DNA from 2 places in the Methylobacterium sp. CM6244 genome. Region 1 is predicted to be linked to the other one. Evidence: riboswitches for the same ligand, from Rfam matches in the RefSeq annotation. Region 1 holds a riboswitch; the other holds the start of a gene.

Evidence for each region. A riboswitch is a leader RNA that binds a small molecule or an ion and turns the genes downstream of it on or off. The one in region 1 is predicted to bind cobalamin.
Region 2: linked by a shared signal. The riboswitch ahead of ACYQML_RS04735 (TonB-dependent receptor) and the one ahead of ACYQML_RS05970 (TonB-dependent receptor) in region 1 are both predicted to bind cobalamin.

The regions. Positions count from the first base shown of each region.
Region 1 covers NZ_CM139247.1:1,297,081-1,304,959, forward strand. Annotated here, with positions in the region: gene ACYQML_RS05965 (TonB-dependent siderophore receptor) at 1-289, shown strand, start outside; cobalamin riboswitch at 387-586, shown strand; gene ACYQML_RS05970 (TonB-dependent receptor) at 885-3,086, shown strand; gene ACYQML_RS05975 (PepSY domain-containing protein) at 3,080-4,585, shown strand; gene ACYQML_RS05980 (cupin domain-containing protein) at 5,235-5,681, opposite strand; partial or broken gene ACYQML_RS05985 (methyl-accepting chemotaxis protein) at 5,789-7,822, opposite strand.
Region 2 covers NZ_CM139247.1:1,037,622-1,045,500, forward strand. Annotated here, with positions in the region: gene ACYQML_RS04720 (NHL repeat-containing protein) at 1-302, shown strand, start outside; gene ACYQML_RS04725 (hypothetical protein) at 601-957, opposite strand; gene ACYQML_RS04730 (hypothetical protein) at 1,138-1,416, opposite strand; gene ACYQML_RS04735 (TonB-dependent receptor) at 1,752-3,896, opposite strand; cobalamin riboswitch at 4,007-4,208, opposite strand; gene ACYQML_RS04740 (catalase family protein) at 4,292-5,395, opposite strand; gene ACYQML_RS04745 (OpgD/OpgG family glucan biosynthesis protein) at 5,563-7,038, opposite strand; gene mdoH (glucans biosynthesis glucosyltransferase MdoH) at 7,277-7,879, shown strand, end outside.

The DNA.
Region 1 (7,879 bases):
GCTGGATTACACGATCCAGACCGGCATGTTCCGCGGACTCGGGATCGGCGGCGGTGTCCGCTACATCGGGGAATCGTTCGGCGATCCCCAGAACAACATCCGCGTGCCGGACTACGTCCTCTTCGACGCATCGCTCCGTTACACATACGAGAACTGGCGCTTCCAGGTGGCGGCCAACAACATCACGGACCGCGTCTATGTCGGCACCTGCTCGCAACAGGTCAATTTCGTCGGCTGCAATTATGGCGAAGGCCGCCGCGTGACGGGCTCCGTCACCTACCGCTGGTAGGCGATACGCATCCGATGAGATCGGCCCCGGATCGAACGGTCCGGGGCTTTTCTTTTGGGCTGTTGCCGTCACGTCGTTGACGCGGTCTCTCGCCCTCGACTAGCCTGACGATGACGGTTCCCCTTCGGGGGATCAAAAGGGAACGCGGTGAGGACGTTTTGTCCGATGCCGCGGCTGCCCCCGCAACTGTAAGCGGCGAGCCCATCATCAACACGTCACTGGGTCTTCGGGCCTGGGAAGACGATGAGAGGGCGTCGACCCGCGAGCCAGGAGACCTGCCGTCAGTCGTGGTCACACGCGAAACGCATCGGGCGGGGTGTCCTGGTGGGGTGTCGGGGCCCGCGCTCGCGTGGGGATCGGCTTCGTTCGCGGTGACGTGCCACTGCGCTGAGCCGCGCCTGCCGTTCGCCCGCGATGCCCGATCGTCCCTGTTCCTTCCATTGCAGACTCGCTCCACATCTTGCCCTCGGCGAGACCGTTTGGTCCTCCGCGCAGGCATTTTGCCCGGTTCGACGTATTGTAACGTTATAACATACGATCTAGCAGAGGGGGCGCGGCATTCGGCCAGCGATCACTCCGGTTTGCCAAAACGAACATGCCTACACAGGTCACCCACCGCGCCCCCGGGCGGATCTCCCCGGCCCGCGCCACCGCCCTGCTCGCATCGCTCCTCGGCTCGACCCTGCTCGCGGGCGAGGTCCGCGCCCAGGATTCCATCGGCCAGAATGCCGTCACCCTCGACCAGCTCACCGTGGAGGGGAGCGGGGTCGGCCTGACTCGCGCCAACCCGGTCGGGCTCAACCTCTCTACCCCCTCTCGCAGCGCCAGTCGCCTCGGCCTGACGCCGCTGGAGACCCCCGCCAGTATCGATGTCATCAGCGGCGAGACCGCCCGAATCCGGGGCCAGAACACGGTGGTCGAGGCGGTGACGCAGAACGCCACCGGCATCACCACCATCGCGTCGCCGGGCAACGGCAACGGCGCCTTCTCCAGCCGGGGCTTCGCCGGCCCGAACTCGATCCAGCAGCTCTATGACGGCACGCGGCTGTTCGTGGGCGCCGGCACGGTGACCTTCCCGTTCGACACCTGGAACGTGGAGCGGATCGAGGTGCTGCGCGGCCCGGCCTCCGTCCTCTATGGCGACGGCGCCATCGGCGGCGTGGTCAACGTGGTCTCGAAGAAACCGAGCTTCACGCCGATCCATGCCGCCCGCGCCGCCACCGGGTCGGACGGGCTCGCGCGCCTCGCCGTCGATCTCGGCGGTCCCATCGGCGATGCGGTGGCCTACCGCCTCAATGTCAGCGGCAACCGCGACGGCGGCTGGACCAGCCCGAACGGGGATTTCCGCAACCTCGCGGTCTCGGGCGCGCTGCTGTTCCAGCTCAACCCCGATCTCGCCGTCACGCTCAGCCACGATCTCGGCTACCAGGAGCCCGCGCGCTACTGGGGCACGCCGCTGGTCAATGGCCGGATCGTCCAGTCCCTGCGCAACAACAACTACAATGTCGACGGCGCGAAGATCGTCTGGGCCGATAACTGGACTCAGCTCAAGACCGAGTGGACGCCGAGCGCCGACATCACCATCCGGAACACCGCCTACCGGCTGCAGAGCCGTCGCCACTGGCTCGATGTGGAGCAGTACCGGTTCAATAGCGGTACGGGACGGATCGACAGGTCCGACTACCTTGAAATCTACCACAACCAAGAGCAGGTCGGGAACCGCTTCGACGCGGCGTTCAAGGGCAACCTGTTCGGCTTCCGCAACGAGTTCGCCATCGGGTTCGACGTCAACCACGTGGATTTCCGCCACACCAACAACTTCTCCAGCGCAGGCGGCGGCCTCGTCACCAGCGTCGATCCGTTCACCTACGATCCGGGCCTGTTCCCGGCCAATGGCCGCGCCAGCCCGGCCTATGCCACCAGCACCAACCAGGCCTCTGTCTTCGCCGAGAACCGGCTGATCCTCAGCGACCAACTCTCCTTCCTCACCGGAATGCGTTTCGATGCGCCGACCCTGCACCGCCGCAACCTGCAGACCGGCGACACCTTCGCGCGCTCGTTCGAGGCCCTGAGCTACCGGTTCGGCCTCGTCTACAACCCGACGCCGGATTCGGCCCTCTACGTGCAATACGCCACCGCCACCGATCCGGTGGGGAGCCTCATCAGCCTGTCGCAAACGAACGCCAATTTCGATCTCTCCACCGGCGAGCAGATCGAGGTCGGGGCCAAGGGCCTCGCGCTGAACGGCGCCCTCGAATGGACGGTGGCGGGCTACCGCATCGTCAAGGACAACCTGATCTCGGCGGTGCCGGGCCAGCCCAATGTCTCGACCCAGGTCGGCCGGCAATCCTCGCACGGGGTGGAGGGGGCGCTCGCCCTGCGCCTGCCCGATGGCTGGCGCATCGACGCCAACCTCGCCCTCCTGCATGCGCAATATGACGAGTTCCGGGAGGGAGCGGTGTCCTATGCGGGCAACCAGCCCAAAGACGTGCCGGAGCGCGTCGCCAATGTCTGGCTCAATTGGGCCTTCGCCCACGACTGGGAGGCGCGGATCGGGCTGCAGAATGTCGGCCGGGTCTTCAGCGACTTCTCCAACACCGCGCCGCGGCCCGACTACACCCTGGCCCATCTCGGCCTTGACCATCAGGTCACCCCGGCTTCGCGCCTGAGCCTTCGCGTCTACAACCTGTTCGACACAACCTACGCGATCAGCGGCAACGCCGTGGACGGGATCGGCACCAACTGGATCCTCGGGCGACCGCGCTCGTTCGAGGTCGCCTACAGCGTCGCGTGGTGAGCCTGTTCAAGCAGGGCAAGCGGTGGCTGGTCCTCGGCCATCGCTGGCTCGGCATCGGAACCGGGCTGCTCTTCGCCCTCTGGATCGGCTCCGGGCTGGTGATGCTCTATGTGCCGTTTCCGAGCTTGACGGAGACGGAGCGCCTCGCGCGTCTTCGCCCGATGGCGTGGGAGGCGGTCGCGGTCTCGCCGGACGAGGCGCTGGCCCAGTTGGGCGAGACCCGGATGCCCCGCAGCCTCGATCTGGAGATGCGTGGCGACGAGCCGATCTACCGGATGTCGTCCGGCGATGGCCGACGCATCACCCTTTCGGCGCGGACCGGCGCGCCGGCGGGTCCGGTCGATGCCGAGGCGGCCCAGCGCCTCACCGGGGCCGGTCCCGGCGCGTCCGTGGAGGAGGTCGCGCGCGACCAATGGACGGTGACGGCGCGCTACGATCCCCTGCGGCCCTTCCACAAGGTCGCCTTGAACGACGCGGCCGGCACGGAGCTCTATGTCTCGCAAGGGACGGGGGAGATCGTCCTCGACACGACGCGGTTCCAGCGCGGCTGGAATTGGGTCGGCGCCGTCACCCACTGGGTCTACCTCACGCCGCTGCGCGCCCGCGCGGAGTTGTGGCGCGACGTGGTGCTCTGGATCTCCGGCATCGCCGCCTTCACGGCGCTCACCGGCCTCGTCCTCGGGATCTGGCGCCTGCGCCTGAGCCGGCGCTACACGCGAGGACGCGTCACGCCCTATCGCGGGATGGCGCGCTGGCACCATTTCGCCGGGCTTATCGGCGGGATCGGGCTCACCACCTTCATCCTCAGCGGCTGGCTCTCGATGAACCCGAACCGCTGGTTCACCTCCCTCGCGCCGACCGCCGACCTGCGCGAGGCCTATGCCGGGGCGGACAACCCTGTCGGCCTCACGACCGGGAGCCTACGCGCGTTGGCCGCCGATGCGCCCCTCGGCCTGCATCTCGCGCGGATCGGCGGACACTGGGTCGCGATGGGGCTCGACCGCACCGGCAAACGGGCGATCGGAGACGCACCCTCAACCGCCCGGATCGCGGCGGCGGCGGGTCTCGCGATGGCGGGTGCGAGGCTGGAGGGCGTCGATCGCCTGGAATCCCACGACCTCTACTGGTCGCCGCTCACGAGCGGGACGCTCCCCATCCTGCGCCTGCGCTTTGCCGATCCCGCCGCGACTTGGCTGCATGTCGACCCGCGGAGCGGCGAGATCCTCAACCGGCTCGACCGCTCCGGCCGCGTCAACCGCTGGCTGTTCACAGCGCTCCACCGCCTCGACCTGCCGGTCCTCGTCGGCCACCCGCCGGCGAGGGACGCGGCACAATGGCTGCTGAACCTGCTCGCCGGAGCCTTGGTGATCACAGGGCTCGTCATCGGCTGGCGGCGGATCGGCCCGAAGGCCAGCGCGCATTCCCCTCTCCCCGCGCGCGGGGAGAGGGCCGCGTCTCCCCCTCGTTGGGGAGCGCGGCGAGGCGGTAGCCGAGGGTGAGGGGGCTTGGCCGAACGGGTTACATCCGGAGATACCCCCTCACCCTCGCCCTGACGGGCTCACGTCGCCTCCCGACGAGGGGAGGACGACGTCCTCTCCCCGCCCGCGGGGAGAGGGGGAACCCCGCCTCTTTTGAATAGGGACGTGCCCTCAGACTGTTGGACTCGAAGGCCGGCGCGCATTCCCCTCTCCCCGCCTGCGGGGAGAGGGCCGCGTCTCCCCCTCGTTGGGGAGCGCGGCGAGGCGGCAGCCGACGGTGAGGGGGCGCGTCCGAAGGAGCCGCATCCGAAAACACCCCCTCACCCTCGCCCTGCCGGGCTCACGCCGCCTCCCGGCAAGGGGAGGACGACGTCCTCTCCCCGCCTGGCGGGGAGAGGGGGACCAGCCATTTCCGAATAGGGACGTGCCCTCAGACTGTTGGGCTCGAAGGCCGGCGCGCATTCCCCTCTCCCCGCGCGCGGGGAGAGGGCCGCGTCTCCCCCTCGTTGGGGAGCGCGGCGAGGCGGCAGCCGAGGGTGAGGGGGCGCGGCCGGTGGAGCCATACCCGGAGAGACCCCCTCACCCTCGCCCTGCCGGGCTCACGTCGCCTCCCGACGAGGGGAGGACGACGTCCTCTCCCCGCCCGGCGGGGAGAGGGGGGACGCGTTCCCTATTGCTGCTGGGCCTGCTGCGATTGGCGCATGAAGCTGTCGGGCGTGCCGGTGCCGTCCGAGACGAAGCGGATGTCGCGTGGTTCGCGGCGGGGCGTGTCGACGGAGAGGAACACCATCGGCTCCTCCAGGATCTCCGGCACCGAATGCACCACGCCCCGCTGGAACATCACCAGCTTGCCCGGCCCAACCTCGACGGCGGGTTCGTCGGCGAACTTCATCATGCAGCGGCCGGAAAGAACGTAGAGATACTCGTCGCAGGAGGCGTGGCTGTGTGGCGGCGTCGGTGAATAGACCCGGAACACCCGCGCGCTCGCCGCCGGAACGTCGACGAACCGATGGTCGGCCACCATGGTGGAACAGGCCTCCGGCAGGGTCGCCACGGCGGCGGCGACGTCGAACACCGCATGGGCGGCCGTGCTGGAATGTGTCGGGTCCTTGTCCATCGCGCGTCCTAGGGCTGTCCGTCTGATTGCCGGCACAGGATACCCGCTTTTCGCGCCCGCCCCAACGACGATGCCGCGATGCGCCCCAGGAAGACCGGCCCGCCCCCTCAGGCGGCCCGCACGGTCGCGAGGAAGCGGGCGACGTCGGTGCCGAGGCGGTCCGCCTGGCGGGACAGTTCGGCGGCGGCCGAAAGCACTTGGCTCGCCGCCGCGCCGGTTTTCTCGGAGGCCTGGGCGACGCCGCCGATATTCGTGGTCACTTCGCTCGTTCCGCTCGAGGCTTCCGCGACGTTGCGGACGATTTCCTGGGTCGCCGCGCCCTGCTGCTCCACCGCTGCCGCGATGCTGGTCGCCACGACGTCGATTTCGCGGATGCGAGCGGTGATGTCGCCGATGGCGCTGACCGCCTCGCCGGTCGCCCCCTGGATCAGGCCGATCTGCCGGCCGATCTCGTCCGTGGCCCGTGCGGTCTGGTTGGCGAGTTCCTTGACCTCCGCGGCGACCACCGCGAAGCCGCGACCGGCCTCGCCGGCCCGCGCCGCCTCGATCGTGGCGTTGAGCGCCAGAAGATTGGTCTGGCCGGCGATCTGCGAGATCAGGACGACCACGTCGCCGATGCGGGAGACCGAGCCGTCGAGCGCCTGGACGAGGTCGGCCGTCCGGTTCGCTTCGCTGACCGCCCGGCGGGCGAGCTCGGCCGAGCCGTCGACCTGCCGGCTGATCTCGCTCACCGAGGCGCCGAGTTCCTCGGCCGCCGCCGCCACGGTGCCGACATTGGCCGCCGCCTCCTTGGCCGCCGCGGCGACGCTGGTGGATTGGGCCGCCGTCTGCGTCGCCGTGGCGCTCATGCTGCGGGCGGTGGCCTGAAGCTCGGTCGCCGAGGACGAGACCGTGGCGACGATGCCGCCCACCGCCGCTTCGAGTTCGTCGGCGAGGCTGAGTACGGCCTGCCGCTGCCGGGCCGCCATCGAGGCCGCCAGGCGCTCCTGCTCGGCGCGATGCAGCCGGCGCTCGACGACGCTGTCGCGGAAGGCTTCCGCCGCCTTCGACAGGGCCCTGACCTCGCTCGGGCCGCCCTGGGGCACGGCGACATCCTCGTCCCCCCGGCCGATCGCATCGAGCACCGAGGCCATCCGGGTCAGCGGCCGGGCGATGGCGCCGCCCAGCCCGAAGGCGAGGCCCACGGAGAGCAGGAACGTGGCGAGGCCGGCGACCAGCCAGGCCAGCAGCGCGCTCTCCGCCCCCGTCCGGTTCGCGGCGGCGGCGGCGACCAGATCGGCGCTCAGGCGGTCCTCGACCCCCTTCAGGCCGTCGATCCGCTTCGATGCGAGTTGGAACCAGAGCGGCGCGTCGCGGAAGGGCAGCGTCTCGTCCAAAGCCGTGTCCAGCGCGAGGTTGCGCAGGCGCGCCGTCTCACGGGAGGCCTCGGAGGCCTCCACCGCGTCGAGCAGAGCCGCCTAGTCAGCCTCCGCTCTGGCGCGGAACCGTGCCTCGGCGGAGCTCTGTCCGCCGCCCAGGCCGGCGAGCCGGACGAGGGCCTGCTGGTCGAGGCGACCCGCCGAGAAGGCGGCGGCCCCCGCCGCACGCTCCTGGCCCGCCTGCTCCTTCAGGGTGAGGAAGGCCGAATAGGCCGAGGCCCGCCCCGCGATGGCGGCATTGCCGACGAGACCCGCCATCTCGCGGACGATGGCGAGGCCTTCCGAGACCAGTCCGGTATAGAAGGCGGCGGCTTGGGGCCCGGCCAGTTCCAGCGCGTCGATGCGACGGCGCTGGTCCGCCAGCCGAGCCAGATCCTGTTCGAGCGCCTGCCGGCGGCGTCCGAAGGCCGGGTCGTCCAAGGCCGCTCTCACGTCGCGGATGCCGGCATCGGTCCGGCCGCGCTGGGCCGCGAGTTCGGGCGCGAACTGGCTCCCCTTCGAGCCGATGAACAGGCTCGACGCGCCGCGCTCGCGCTGGACCTCGTGCAGGAAGGCGCTGATCCGCGTGGCGAGGCCGGCCAGCGCCTCGACGCGGATCATCTCGTTGCGCTGCGTCGCCCGATCAGAGACCGCGATCGCCGTCACGGCTCCGAAGGCGAGACAGGGTGCCAGGGCGACCGCAACGATGCGGGCGCGGAGCGTATTGAACCATCTGGAAGACATGCTGGCACCCTGATCGGCCAAAATGCTTCGATCTTTTCGGCGAAAACGCATAATGAA
Region 2 (7,879 bases), 260 kb from region 1:
AAAAGAACACCCGCGCCAACGGCTCGGTCTGGGAACTGGCGCTCTGGCCCGACCCCGACCAGACCTACCTCCTCAACGCGGACGGCGCCAACAACGAGGTCCGCACCCTCAAGCGCGACACCGGCGAAGTGCTCGGCGCCTTCGGCCGCAACGGCCGCATGGCCGGCGACTTCCACTGGGTCCACAACCTCGCCGTGGACAGCAAGGGCAACGTGTTCACCACGGAGGTGGACACGGGCAAGCGCGCGCAGAAGTTCTTGTTTCGAGGGGAGATGGTAGTGCGGAAGCGGGTGGCCCCGTAGATCGACCGAGAACCGCGATACAGGTCCCATCGGGCCCCCCTTCGGGTATCCACCTCCGACGGCTTCTAAGGATTTAATCCTAAAATAGCTCGCCCCGCTCGCACGAGCTACGATATTCACACATCTCGCGGGTACCGCGGGTCCCCTCTCCTGGAAGGAGAGGGAGCCCGTCGCGCCTCATGTCGAACCCGCTTGGATCGAGCGAACAGCCTTCGAGCAGCTGTGTGAATCCGGTAGATCGCATGAGAGAGACCGGCGCGACGGAGCTCTCTCGGCTGTCGGGCCGGAGATTGTCGCCTCACCGGGCATCGACGAGGTTGAAGCTTGTGAGGCAGGCATGCTTCACGAGGGCGGCATGCGGGATGACCGTGGCCGGAGTGGTGCCGAACGGGGCGCCGTCATCGGCATCCTCCGGATCCTTGTATTCACCCTCGACGTACTTCGTCTCGCAATCATTGTACTTATTGCATGTGGCGAGCTTGGTGCAGATGACCTTACTGTTCTGCTGATAGATGTAATATGTCGCGCCGGAATAGGGTGGGCGCCCGAAGACTTCGGTCCTGATCGTGATGGGAGCGGCTGTATGGATGCCGGCCGCCTGTGCCTGGAATGCGACCGCCGACAGGCCGATCGCCGCGAGGATGATGGTTTTCATGGTGTGGACCTTTCGGTTCGCAGTCCGGTTTCGGATAATGCCGGATCGAGGCAGCGAGGCCGTCCACGGCCGCATCGCTTGCAAGAAACCTCATCCGTTCTGACGACGGATGGGTTTCTGCTGTTCCGTTCCAGGGCCGGCGCCTCGATACGATAAGTATTTATACGAATATTTGGGATATCAGACGTAGTAACCTGGGATCCAACGGGTCCGCATTGGGTTCCAATGGCCCGGAATGTAGGGTCCGGGCTGGTTGGTCGCGTGGCACGACGCGATCCAGACCGGTCCGTGACGGCAGATCTGACCGTAGCGCCCGACCCATGCGGTCCTGGTTACCAGATCGCCCACCGAAGCGGCCTCATCCACACTATTGACTGTCGCACTCAGCGGCATCTCTGCTGCATCGGCCGCAGAAATCATTGTGGCCGCGATGATCGCGGCTCCGATAAATACCTTCATCGTCTTTTTCCTCGTCGTCTTTGACTTGAGAATACCGGCGCCGTTGCCGGTAAAACGGGGATATGCCTCCCAAAAACGACAGTCAACGAGATAGTTAGACCAAATGGTCAGAAACGCTGCGCATCACGCTTTGTTGATTGTATTGATCAAGTAGAGGCAAGATTTAATAGATAATACAAAATCCGCGCAGAGCAGCGTCCAACCCGGACGCATCGGGCGTCAGCGCCAAGCCTTTGTCCGCAAAGGCATACTTCCGCCGAGCCGGTTTCTCAGTCGTCCGAATGCGCTCGACGCCCGCATAACGAGGGGAACGGTCGAGCAGAGGAAGACCTGTGTCAGAAGCGCCCCGCCACCGTCAACCGCACGGCCATGGGCTCCACCGGATGAAGATGCGTGTCCGCTACGCCGCCGGCCGGCTCGCCGCGCAGGCGCGACTCGTAGAAGTAATCGATCTGACTCGCCTTGACGTTGAGCAGGTTGAGGATGTCGAGCTGCACCGTGAGGCCGTTCTCGAAGTTGTAGCCGATGCGGCCATTCACCAGCGTGGTCGGCTTCGAGCGGACGGAATTGTCCTCGATGAGCGGGCGCGGCCCGAAATAGCGAAGCCGCATCGTGCCGAACCAGCCGAGCGCCTCACCGAGGGTAAAGCCGGCCGCCGCGATGGCGGTGGGGGCGGCGGGAATGCGGCTCCCCGCTGGGTCGCGATCGGCGAAGCGCGCATGGGTGACGGTGAGGTCGGCATCGAGAGCGAGCCAGGGCGTGACCGCGTAGTGGTTGGTCCACTCGATGCCGGTGCGCCGGCTCGGGCGGCTCGGCTCGGTGGTGCCGGCATCGCCCACGAACAGGTTCTCGGAGTCGAAATCGAGCTGGAACAGCGTCACGGTCGATTCGAGACCGGCGATGGAGCGGTTGCGCAAGCCCACCTCCGAGCCCACCGAGCGCACCAGCAGGGGCACCCGGTCGAGGGGGAACAGAGGGTTGCCCGGATCGACCGTGATGGTCGCGCCCCGCGCGTCGTTGGAATGGAAGCCCTCGCCGTAATTCACGAACAATTCGGTCTCGGCCCAGGGGCCGAACACGACGCCGAGCTTAGGGCTGACGATGCCGTCCCGCGCATGGCCCGAATTCAACGGATTGTTCGATCTCACGGTGGCGTCGTAGGCATCGGCGCGGAGGCCGACGCTGGTGCGCAGCCACTCGGTCCAACGCAGGCGGTTCTCAAAGTAGAGGGCAGCGCTGCCCTCCTGCACGCGGTCGTCGCGCACGGTGGAGAGGGAGGTGCGCGCCTGCGTGTTGAACAGTCCCACATGGATGTCGTCGAACCGCGCCTGCACGCCGATTTCGTTCTCCATGGGCAGGCCGAACAGCTCACCCTTGAACACCCTGGCGATCTCGCCGCCGGCGACGGTGCGGCTGTCGAGCTGGCGGAACTGGTCGCCGTTGACCGGGTCGTTGAGGAAATAGGTGAAGTTGTTGAACAGGTTGAGGTTTGAGCGGATGACGTAGGCGCTGGCGCGGGTGACGCCACCATCGTCCGACCGGCTCCAGCGGCCCGACAGGGAGAAGCGGCTGGCATCGCCGCCATCGCTCGGATCGAGAGTGCCGAAGCGGCCGATCACGCCTTCGGAAATGGCCCGCTGCGGAACCTGGTTCGTCGCCGTCCAGCGGTTGGAATAGGCCATGCCGGTGAGGGAGAACCCGTCGAGGGCAGTGCCCTGGCTGTAGCGGAGAACGCCGTTGAGCTTGCGGATGTCGTCCGGCACCACCCAGGGGCCGTCATAGACCTGAGCCTCGCCAGCGGCGAGGAGCGTCCCCTCCCCGAGGGGTGCGGAGGCGATGGTGAGCGCCCGCTTGTAGGCGAAGCTGCCGAGGGAGGTGAGCGCCAGAGGGCGGGGCACCGCGTCGATCGTGTCGATCCGCACCGATCCGGCGGAGGCGAAATCCCCGTCACGGGCGAAATACGGGCCCTTGTGGAACTCCACCGCGCCGACGAGTTCGGGAATGAGGAAGTTGATGTCGGCATAGCCCTGGCCGTGGCCATGGGTGCGCATATTGGCCGGCATGCCGTCGATGGTGATGGCGATGTCCGTGCCGTGGTCGAGGTTGAAGCCGCGCAGGAAGTACTGGTTGGCTTTTCCCTCGCCGGAATGCTGCGTGACGATGAGGCCGGGCACGGCTTCCAGCACCTCGCCGGGGCGGGTCACCGGGCGATCGTTGAGGGCCCTGCCGGTGATGACGCCCGAACTCGACGTCAGCGCGGGAGCGGACAGGGCGCCGAACGCCTCGGCCCCGCCGGCTCCGCCCGTGGCCCCGCCGAGACCGGGACCGGCCGCTGCAGGGGGCGGGCGCATGTCGGCGGCCACGGAGAGTTCGTTGAGGGTCGCCTCGGCGGTGGTTGCCGTCCCGGACTGAGCAAGAACCGGCGAGGCGGATGCCAGAAATCCGAGGGCGAGGAGCGGAGGGACGAGACGGGCGGACACAGGCGGAGACCTCGGGCAACGGCAGTGGCACGTCACTGCGAACGAAGCCGATCCCTACGCGAGCGCAGGCCCCGACACCCCACCAGGACACCCCGCCCGATGCGCTTCGCGTGTGACCACGACTGACGGCAGGTCTCCTGGCTCGCGGGTCGACGCCCTCTCATCGTCTTCCCAGAAGCCGGAGCCTCCAGTGACGTGTTGATGATGGGCTCGCCGCTTACAGTTGCGGGGGCAGCCGCGGCATCGGACGCAAGATCCTCACCGCGTTCCCTTTTGATCCCCCGAAGAGGAACCGTCAGTCTCAGGCTAGGTCGGCCGCGACGAGACGGTCAATTGCGAGATGATCCCGCGCCGATCATCGCCGCTGCCCTGTCGCATTGCAGCAACGTCCGGCGTCAATCCGGTAGAGCGTCGAGGTTCGTCGGCTCCTCGATGCGGCGGCCGTTCTTCTCGGCCCGGAAGCGCTTGCCCATCTCGTAGGCCGATTTGCGCATGCGCATGATCCCACCGAGCGGCCGGTGCGCGGCCAGCCCGTGCCAGGGGCTGAACGACAGGCTGTCATCGACATAGGCGGCACGGGCCTCGCTCCAGCTTGCCTGCGGCGCGGCGGTGAGGGTGGCGATGGTACGGTAGGGGCTCGCGGTCTCAGGCCAGATTACGGAGGCGTCCTCCACCGGCATGTCGTCGAGGTTCAGGCACAGCTGCGCCCGCAATTCCCAGGTGCCGCCGTGGATGCGAAAATGCTCCATCACCGCCTCGCGGATCGCGTCGGCGGCGCTCGTGTCGTCCAGAGGCTTGTTCGCCAGCGCTCTCATTTCGGGAGAGACCGGGACGAGGGAGATCTTGGCGATGTGATCGCCGAAGCGCAGCGGGACCTGACTGTAGAAACTGTCGCCCAGGAGATGCGTCTCGGGCTGCCCACCGAGGGTCGCCAGGGTCGGGCTCGGCGAACCGGTGGTCGCGACGACTGCGCTCTGCACGCCCCGAAGCGCCGCCGATGCGGCCTTCTTCAGTCCCTCCGCCCGGTCCGTGGTCTTGGCGAGGAGCTTTAGGGTCGCGAGGAACGGCTTCGGTCCCGGTGCCGAGAAGGCCGGGCCGTTGACGAGCACGAAATCCTGCGTGGCATCCCCTTCCGAGCCTTCAAGACGCTCTCCCTCGACACCGAGGACCTTGATCGCCACGCCGCGTGGGGTGGAGACGCTGTCGTCCAGGATGTCGCCCGGAATGGTCGAGAAGCGCATCACCACGGGGTAGCGCCCCGGCTTCGCGAACAGGCCCTGCGCCAATTCGGGGGGCAGGTCGGCCGCAATCTCCAACTCGGCTCTCAGCGCGCCATGCGCCTTGGCATGGACGCTGCGGATGGCATGGCCGCCATCGGCGAGCGTCTTCTCGCTGATGGAGCGCATGGTCTCGTTCAGGGCCCGGCTGGTCTCGGCCTCGTCGGCTTCGAGGGTCTCGATGGAGGGCGTGTAGCGCAGGTAGTCGGTCTCGATGGCCAAGGGTGCTGCTCCGGGGGAAGGCGGATTCCGCGCCCCGAGGCGTTTCGACGGCCTCCGGGGAACCGGGCGGCTCCGCAACCTGATGGTGTTCCAGCTTAGGAAGCCCCGACCTCTCCTCCCGTTCCGATCCCTGCGGCGCCTCGCCAAGTCGTGAAAGCGCCCGGCGATCAGGCGGCGTTGTCCCAGGTCTCGCTGATCGGGCGACCGGCGCGCACGAGACGCGCGCGCAGGACGACGTCACCGGCTGGCAGCGGCGTCGGCGGGCGCCATTCTACGTAGAGACGCCAGCCACCCGTCTGGGGCACCCGTTCCACCACCGGATCGACCATGGTGCCGGCACTGGCCGAGACCTCGGCCGCGATGTCACCGTCAGGGCCGGTGGGCAGGCCCGGCCCTTCGAAATCGATGACGTAGAGGCGCCGCTCCGGGCTCGGCGGCGTGGTCGGGCGCAGGCGCTCGGCCGAACCGACGCGGGTGGAGACCACCCGGGCGAGCGCGCTCAGCACGGCGGTATCCGGTTCGGCCCCCACGGTGGCGAGGGTGTAGGCGAGGTCGAGGGCACTCCCCGCCGCGACGGCAGCATCCGGCACGAAGGCAGCGACGATGTTGTCCATGTACTCCTCGCGGGACGGGATTTCGAAGAGTTGCACCGCTCCGGCGCCGAACCCCGCCTGGGGCGTGACCCAGAGGCCGGGCCGGGCCTCGTGCCGGGCCTGGACGTCGAGATAGGCGGCAAAGCTTCGCTCGCGCTGGAACAGTCCGAACCCGTCGAGGGGATCGGTGCGGAAAGCCGAGATCTGCGGCTCTCGCCGTCCGTTGCTCAAGGGACGCCACAGGCGATCGTCCTTGGTCGCCACCATGAGCCCGTCGGAATCGTGAACCTGGGGCCTGAAATCGTCGAACGGCTCGGCTCCGCGCGCGCCCGGACCGTTCGTGCCATGCAGGAACATGCTGGTGAGTGGCGCGAGGCCGAGACGCGGGATCGCGGCGCGGGGATGCAGCGAGGCGGTGACGACCATTCGCGAGGTCTCGCCGGGTTCCACCACGAAGCGGTAGGCACCCGTAAGACTCGGTGAATCGAGGAGCGCCAGGATCGTGACGGCGCGGGAATCGGCCTTCGGCTCGCAGATCCAGAACGCCGTAAAGTCCGGAAATTCCTCCGCGCCCGGACCGCCGGTCTGGATCGCGGCACCGCGCGCCGACAGGCCGTATTCCTGCGTCTTTCCGCGAAGCCGAAAATACGAGGCACCGAGGAAGACTAGGAATTCTTCCTGATTAGCCGGCTTCGCAACATCGAAGGCGTGATGCAGCCGGAAGCCGGCAAAGCCCAGATCGCCGGAAAAGTCCTGCCCTGCCAAGTCCGACCCGAGATCGAACAGGCCCGACTGGTAGAGGATCGGCTGCGGCGGCCCGTCCGGCGGCTGGAGGAACAGGGCGACGCGCTTCTTCTGCAGGAAGCCGCGATGGAACAGCTGCAGCGAGAATGAACCGCTGAGGCGCGGGGCTGCGTCGGGACGGAAGGTGATCGCGCGGTAGCCATCGTAGCTGAGGCCGGCGAGCGGGGCCGGGAGATCCTCCGGAGCGGGCCGGTAGGGTGCGCCTGCGAGGCGGCGGGCCTGGGCCACGACGCCCTCGAAGGTCATCGGCCCGTCACGGGGAGGGTCGACTTTATCGGCGGCCATCGTTCTGGCGGTATTCAGGTCGACGGCACTAGGCATTATCATGCCTGCGGCCACGCTGAGCGCGGTTTGCAAGGTCTGTCGCCGCGAGGGGGCATCACGCCCCGAACGCTCGTCTTCACCGTCGCCCCGTATCATCGATGTCCTTCGCTTCATGATGGACGACGGCCCCTCTCAGCCTCGATCGAGTGTCCAGCGCCCCATGTCCATCACGCGGTTGTCGCACGACGCATCCCCGGTCGGAATCCCGAACCCGGCGATTCCCGAAAGTCAGTCCGGCGAGGCCCCTTCGCTGCTGATGCGGCGGCTCATGCTGGCCCTGCCGACCCTGGCCACCGCGGCCGCGATCTCCTGGCTCGCTTTGTCCGCTTACGGACGCCCGGACGGCATCCTGGGTTGGGCCGTGCTGGTACTGTTCGGCCTCGTGATGACGTGGCAATCCTTCGTCGCCTGGCAATACGTCTACGGACTCGTGGCGGCGGGGCTCGGCGATGCCGCCAAATCCGCGATCGAGATCCGCTCGGCCACGGTTCCGGCCACCGCCTCGGGCCTCAGCCGCACGGCTGCCGTGGTGGCGATCCATGCCGAGGATGCGGTGGCGGTGTTCGCCGCGTTGCGTGTCATGGCCCGCTCGCTTCAGCGTGGCGGCGGCGACGGGTCCGATATCGACATCTTCGTCCTCTCCGACACGCGTGACGGTGCCATCGCGGCGGTGGAGGAGCATGAATTCGCCCGGATCGAGGCATGGGCGCGTCTGAACGGCCCTGGCCTGCCGCGCGTCCGCTACCGGCGGCGCCAGGACAAT